2 linked regions of the Stieleria varia genome follow. The protein of the gene in region 1 binds, or shares a complex with, the protein of each later gene. Links are inferred from orthologs where the notes say so. Each region holds a gene or a part of one and is shown in the gene's direction. Other genes may lie near its edges. The genes, in order: Pla52nx_RS16715 and uvrB.

Evidence for each region.
Region 2: the proteins of Pla52nx_RS16715 (region 1) and uvrB are in contact, whole or in part, in a crystal structure (PDB 7EGT), measured with the Thermus thermophilus proteins. The link is inferred for Stieleria varia from one-to-one orthologs. Residues at the interface, in WP_096412145.1 of Thermus thermophilus: His654, Arg656, Phe657, Gln666, Asp668, Glu669, Lys680, Arg681, Leu682, Ser683, Lys685, Tyr686, Ala687; in WP_096411307.1 of Thermus thermophilus: Glu23, Leu25, Arg26, Asp27, Gly28, Glu29, Arg30, Phe31, Arg55, Glu326, Asp327, Phe328, Glu379, Ser382, Gln383, His398, Gly400, Arg401.

The regions. Positions count from the first base shown.
Region 1 is NZ_CP151726.1:4,971,321-4,974,724, forward strand. What follows is about bases 254-3,335. They hold Pla52nx_RS16715 (ATP-dependent helicase), read left to right. Parts: upstream 254-653; coding sequence 654-3,017; downstream 3,018-3,335. Other genes in these bases: Pla52nx_RS16710 (cysteine hydrolase family protein), read left to right, coding at 254-559; Pla52nx_RS16720 (hypothetical protein), read left to right, coding at 3,165-3,335. Also shown: more of Pla52nx_RS16710, read left to right, coding at 14-253; more of Pla52nx_RS16720, read left to right, coding at 3,336-3,404. UniProt on the Escherichia coli protein: A helicase with DNA-dependent ATPase activity. Unwinds DNA duplexes with 3'-5' polarity. Translocates on single-stranded DNA with 3'-5' polarity. Initiates unwinding more efficiently from a nicked substrate than double-stranded DNA.
Region 2 is NZ_CP151726.1:7,855,828-7,859,089, reverse strand. What follows is about bases 48-2,987. They hold uvrB (excinuclease ABC subunit UvrB), read left to right. Parts: upstream 48-421; coding sequence 422-2,554; downstream 2,555-2,987. Other genes in these bases: Pla52nx_RS26420 (hypothetical protein), read right to left, coding at 2,660-2,987; Pla52nx_RS26430 (ComEA family DNA-binding protein), read left to right, coding at 48-293. Outside these bases: more of Pla52nx_RS26430, read left to right, coding at 1-47; more of Pla52nx_RS26420, read right to left, coding at 2,988-3,262. UniProt on the Escherichia coli protein: The UvrABC repair system catalyzes the recognition and processing of DNA lesions. A damage recognition complex composed of 2 UvrA and 2 UvrB subunits scans DNA for abnormalities.

The DNA.
Region 1 (3,404 bases):
GGATGACAACGACATGACGCGAGCCCTCTTGGTCATCGATGTTCAACGTGAATATTTTGACGGCGCCCTGCCGATCACTCATCCCGCCGGGCACTTGGAAAGCATTCTTTCTGTGATGGACACTGCATCCGCCGCCGGTGTACCGACAGCGGTGATTCGACATCATCAGGCCGACCCTGAATCACCGATCTTTCGTCTTCACTCAGACATGTGGCAGTTGCACGACGAAGTGGAAAAGCGACCGCGTGATGTCTTGATCGACAAGCAGTTCCCTGGTTCGTTCACCGGCACCGGTCTCAGCGATTGGCTCCAGGAAGTAGGAGCGGACACCATCAGCATCGTGGGCTACATGACGCACATGTGTTGCGACACGACGGCCCGGCAAGCGTTTCATCGTGGACTGAAAGTCGAATTCTTGAGCGACGCGACAGGAACGTTGACGGTTGAAAACGAAGCTGGCAAAGCGACCGCAGAGCAATTGCAAGAGTCGATCTTGGTGGCCCAGCAAATGTTCATTAGCGAAGTCCTGCCGTCTGCAGCATGGAAAGAAAGACTGTAGAGCGGGGCAAGACGTTAGCGGAAAATGCGTTAGAATAATGCCAACTGGTTTCACTCAGGACCAGGAACTCACGAAGGCAGGAAAATAGGGACGCATGGCTGGTTTACTTGATCAATTGACTCAGCCCCAGCGTGACGCCGTCACGCATGTCGATGGCCCCTTGCTGATCTTGGCCGGCCCCGGCAGCGGAAAGACGCGAGTCGTCACGCATCGCATTGCTCATTTGCTGGAACAAGGCATCCCGGCTTGGCAGATCGCGGCGTTGACTTTCACCAACAAAGCCGCCGAAGAGATGGGGCATCGGGTGAACGCTTTGGCACCAGGAGCCAAAGTCTGGATGGGGACGTTTCACCGGTTCTGTGCTCAATTGCTGAGACGTCACGCCGCCTTGGTGGGACTTGCCGAGAACTATTCCATCTACGACACGTCCGATAGCAAGCAGGCGATGAAGCATGCCATCGCCGCCGCAGGAGTCTCGCTCACGCACGCGTCGCCGGAAAAGATTGCCTCCTCGATCAGCCGTTCCAAGAATCGTCTCGTCACACCGGAGATGCTGCAAGGCCAGTCGCTCGGGCCGGTAGAGGCGATCGCGGCGAAGGTCTACCCGGTCTATCAGCAACACTTGCTGACTGCCAATGCGGTCGACTTTGACGATCTGTTGTTCCATGTCGCAAACCTGTTGCGATACAACCCGGAACTACGCAGCGACTTGGACGCAAAATTCAGATACATCTTGGTGGACGAATACCAAGACACGAATTTGGCCCAGTATGCAATCGTTCGCGCACTCTCGATCGACCACCCAAATTTGGCGGTCACCGGCGATCCTGACCAGTCGATCTACGGCTGGCGAGGCGCGGACATCAAGAATATTCTTGACTTTGAAAAGGACTACCCGTCGGTCACCACGGTACGGCTTGAGCAAAACTATCGCAGCACTCCCAACATTCTGCGTGTCGCCGATCAACTGATCCGCCACAACCGCCGACGCAAACAAAAGAATCTGTTCACGGACAATCCGGAAGGCCAGCCGGTTGTCTTGCGGATCTTTGAAAGTGGATTTGACGAAGCCGACGGGATTGCGGATGACATCGTTAACGCGATCGCTCGTGGCGACGCGACGGCAAACGACTTTGCGATTTTCTGTCGTATCAACGCGATGACGCGATCGTTGGAGCACGCACTGCGAAATCGCGGCGTGCCCTATCAAATCATCAACGGTGTGGAGTTCTATCAACGCAAAGAAATCAAGGACTTGTTGGCTTACCTGCATTTGATCAACAACCCGTGTCACGACGTCGCGTTGGCTCGCGTTATTAACACTCCGACGCGTGGCATCGGCGCAAAGTCGATCGAGCATTTGCGGAGTTTTGCCGAACTCAATCGTATCCCGATGCTGGAAGCCGCTCGTCGTGCCAGCGAGATTCGCGAACTCGCCAAACGATCGGCCACGATGATTGCCAAGTTCGTCAGTTTGTACGATCGTTTGGCCACCAAAGCGACCGCGCCGCTGGAAGAGATCCTGCGTTTTCTGGTGACCGAATCGGGCTACGCAACCTATTTGGAAAACTCGGCCAACGATCAAGACGAAAACAGCCCGTTGGCCAACGTCGATGAGTTGATCACCGCAGCGGTCGAATTTGATCGACGACATCCCGACGACGGATCGCTCGACGCTTTCTTAGAACAGGTGGCGTTGGTCAGCGATACCGATGCATTCGAAGAATCCAGTGAGCGAGTGACGATGATGACGCTGCACGCTTCAAAAGGACTGGAGTTTCCACGTGTGTTCTTGATCGGCGTGGAAGACGACATGTTGCCGCACGCGCGCAGCAAAGAAGACGAGTCTCAAGTGGAAGAAGAACGCCGTCTGTTGTTCGTCGGAATCACACGCGCGAAAGAGTTCTTGCAGCTGAGTTGTTGCAAACGCCGTTCGATTCGCGGCGATTTTCGCCCTGTGATTCCCAGTCCGTTCTTGAACGAATTGCCACTGCAAGAGATTGAGCGGATCGAAACAAAGGTCGCGCGTGATTGGTTCAACGAAGATTTTGACCAAAGCTATCCCGATTCTTGGGACCTACCCGAAATCGATGTGGAGCAGTCCACAGCACCTCTGAGCGTCGCGATCGAGCCGGACGAATTCAATCAGGACGTTCCCTCCGTCGAGCTGACAGACGACTCAACCGATACTGGCGGAACGTCATCGGTGCAAGAAAAGGGTAAGAAACGATTAATCTCAGCACTCGGTTCACTGAAAACCGCGTCGGATTTGTTGACGGAGACGCCGACACCGTTGACTGCGTATCGGGAAGGCGCTCAAGTGCGGCATCAACAGTATGGCGAAGGAACGATTGTGTCGGTGACCGGACGGGGCCCCAAGCGTACGGCGACGATTCGCTTCGATGACGGCGATCACAATTTCCGACTCGCGTTCGCGAAGTTGGAACTTGTTCAATGATTTAAAAGTTGACGGACAACGGACATCATTTTAGTCCGTATTGGAAGTCGACAGACATTCAGTGAGCTAGGGTTACGGTAGCCGGGGGAACCTTGTCCAATCGTCCCATAACGCACGCTCGATCCGTCTACGGACAGGTCGGCTCCAGTGGCTATGTTCGTCAACCCAAACTCATTCGTCGCCTCCAACAGCTACGCGATCGCTTTTCGTTCGCCGGCCGTTCGAAGCACCGGCGCATCATCTAATGCGAAGGCGTTGGGCAGTGTGTCCCTTGAGTTGGCCAAACTTCGCAATCAGCTCTTTGAAATTCGACAAGCACTCGCCAATCTTGCCGAGCCACTGAATCTGTCACGTGGTGCGCAACGAGACAGAAACGTTGACGTTGCA
Region 2 (3,262 bases), 2.9 Mb from region 1 along the record:
GGCTGGTTGCATTCACTCTTTGTTCCAGTGATTTGCCACGCGAACCTGACCTTGCGATTCCGCAGAAACCCAGCGGCGATGACGCAGCGATTCTGCTGATCGACATCAATGCCGCTCCAGAGCGTCAGTGGGCATTGATGCCGCGGGTCGGTCCCGTTTTGGCCAAGCGGATTGTTGAGGAAAGACAGCAAAACGGGCCGTTTGAGTCTCTGGAGGATCTCACCCGAGTTCACGGAATCGGTGAAAAAACTTTGGAGGGCATTCGGCCGTATTGCACGGTCTCCGTTCCCTGATGAAGTCTGATTCGGGGCTGACGCCGATGTTTCTGTCGTTTCCAGGACGATGGGGAATCACTACAGTCTTTCTAGTGCATCACTAGCCAGCCAGAACGCACCCGATTTTGACCTTTGAGCCAGACGCGATGAGCGACGAACTAACGCTGCCCGAAAAAAGTCTGCCACCGGCAGATTTTCACCTCAATCAACCCTTTCCGCCCGCCGGGGATCAACCCAGCGCAATCGAGGCGTTGACGAAAGGGTTTCAGTCGGGGGCTGAGGCGCAAGTTTTGCTCGGTGCCACCGGAACCGGCAAGACATTCACGATGGCCAACGTGATTGCCAATCTGCGTCGCCCGGCGCTGATCCTTAGCCACAACAAAACATTGGCGGCACAGCTGTATGGTGAGTTCAAAGAGTTCTTTCCCGAGAACGCCGTGCACTACTTCGTTAGCTACTACGACTACTATCAGCCAGAGGCCTACATCCCCCAGCGTGACGTCTACATCGAAAAAGATTCGTCGATCAACGAAGAGATCGATCGTTTGAGATTGGCGACCACCAGTTCACTGGTCAGTCGGCGGGACGTTGTCATCGTCGCATCGGTCAGCAGCATCTACGGCCTGGGGTCACCCAACGATTACAAGCAACTCGTGGTCGGATTGACGGTCGGCGATATCGTGCGGCGTGATCATCTGTTGATGAAACTGGTCGATGTCCTCTATCAACGCAACGACATTCAATTCGAACGCGGCAAGTTTCGCGTGCGTGGCGATAGCATCGAGATCTGGCCCAGCTACGAGGAGTTTGCCTATCGCATCGAGATGTGGGGCGAAGAGATCGAGCAGTTGTCGATCATCAAGCCCGTTTCGGGAGAAACGATCCGCACGGTCAAGCAGTTCTTTATTTACCCGGCCAAACACTTTGTGATGCCCGAAGATCGGATCCGACGCGCGATCGCTGTGATCCAAGAAGAATTGAAAATGCAACTGGAGGAATTTCAAAAACAAGGCAAGCTGTTGGAGGCGCAGCGATTGTCCGCGCGGACTCGCTTTGATCTGGAGATGCTTGCCGAAGTCGGCCATTGCCCCGGCATTGAAAACTACTCGCGACCGCTTGCTGGAAAGCCACCGGGTGCCTCGCCCGACACGCTCTACGAATTCTTTCCCAAGGATTTCATCACCTTTGTCGATGAGTCCCACGTCACCGTGCCGCAGGTTCGTGCCATGTACGCGGGTGACCGAAGTCGCAAAGAAACCTTGGTCAATCACGGTTTTCGATTGCCCAGTGCGTTGGACAATCGTCCGCTCAAATTCGAGGAATGGGAGCAACGCACCGGGCAAATCTGTTTCGTCAGCGCCACGCCGAGTAACTACGAGTTGGAACGCACCGGAGGCGAGGTCGTCGAACAGATCATTCGTCCCACCGGGCTGCTGGACCCCGAGGTGGACGTCGTCTCGGCGCGTGGTCAGGTCAACCATCTGCTGGAGGAGATCCGCATCCGGGCTGCGAAAGACGAACGTGTGTTGGTCACGGCACTGACCAAACGGTTGGCGGAAGACCTGTCAACGTATTTTCAGGAACAGAACGTACGCTGCCGTTGGTTGCACAGCGAACTCAACGCGTTCGAGCGCGTCGATCTGCTGCAAGAACTGCGGGCGGGTCACTTCGACTGCCTCGTCGGCGTGAACTTGCTCCGGGAAGGGCTCGATTTGCCAGAGGTTTCTTTGGTGGCGATCCTGGACGCCGATAAAGAAGGCTTCTTGCGTAGCGAAACAAGCTTGATCCAAACGATCGGACGTGCGGCACGGAATGCGAATTCCAAAGTGATCCTGTACGCGGACAAGGTCACCGACTCGATGCGAATGGCGATCGACGAAACCGAACGCCGCCGCGCGATTCAGATGAAGTACAACGAAGAGCACGGCATCACGCCCGAGACCATCCGCAAGTCCATCCGCTCAGGAATCGAAGCCGATGCGGCAAAGCGAAAACGCACGGAAGCACAAGCGGCCGAAAACTCCGATGCGGTTTACATCACGATCGAGTTGGTCGAAAAGCTGGAGCAAGAAATGCTGGCCGCTGCCGAAGGACTGGAGTTCGAACGCGCCGCGCAATTGCGTGACCGAGTGTTGCAGTTCAAGGAAAACATCGGCAAGCCGCTTTCGGAAATCGAGATCGACTCCAAACCGTCCAACGCGACGGGCCGGCAACGCAAAGGACGCAAGGGGATCAAGCCGAGTGGCCGGGCCAAGATCCCTCGTCCCAAACGTGGATAGCGTCCGACGACGTTGGCCTCGCCGGTGTTGTTGGTCGCGCCGGTGTTGTTGGTCTCGCCGGTGGTCGATCGAATCGTACGTCGGTCACTCTGGGCCGACATTCCATCACTCCTCACGGATATCCGGTTCGGTCTGCTCCGTCGCATTACCGTTGTTGTTGCGTACCATCAGGAACAGTGGGGCTCCGCTTCGAAAGCCACCCGGTTTATTGCCGCGTGCCTCCGCTCGCCAACGGACGAAACCGGTTTCCACATCGTCCAGGTCGGCCGAATCGATGAGCATGGGCTCGAGTTGACCGGTTGCGGGATTGAGATCGAGGCGAAACAGTTCGATGTCCTGTGCCGTCCCGGCAGCCGAGTGCGCGGTGGTGGCGAAACCACGGGCTTCGTAGCGAACACGCGTTCCTTCATCACGAAACGACGCACGCTCGATACTGATCTGCGGAGTCGTTGCCGGATCGGTAACGAGTGTTCCCGTTCCACCATACTCAAAGAGAAACGCGTGAAATGTTGCGGACGCAAAGTACCCTTCTGCGCTCGATGGCACTGCCTCTGATGTTCCCAATTGAATCGAATCCGGCGAGATTGGAAATCCGAACTGATTCTGAAAGATGGGTGATGCGGGGTCATCCGCGTTGGAGCACAATCGCGAGTCGGTCAGCATGGCGACCGGGACACCATTGATTTCCAGTTGTCGTTGCGGTCCCGG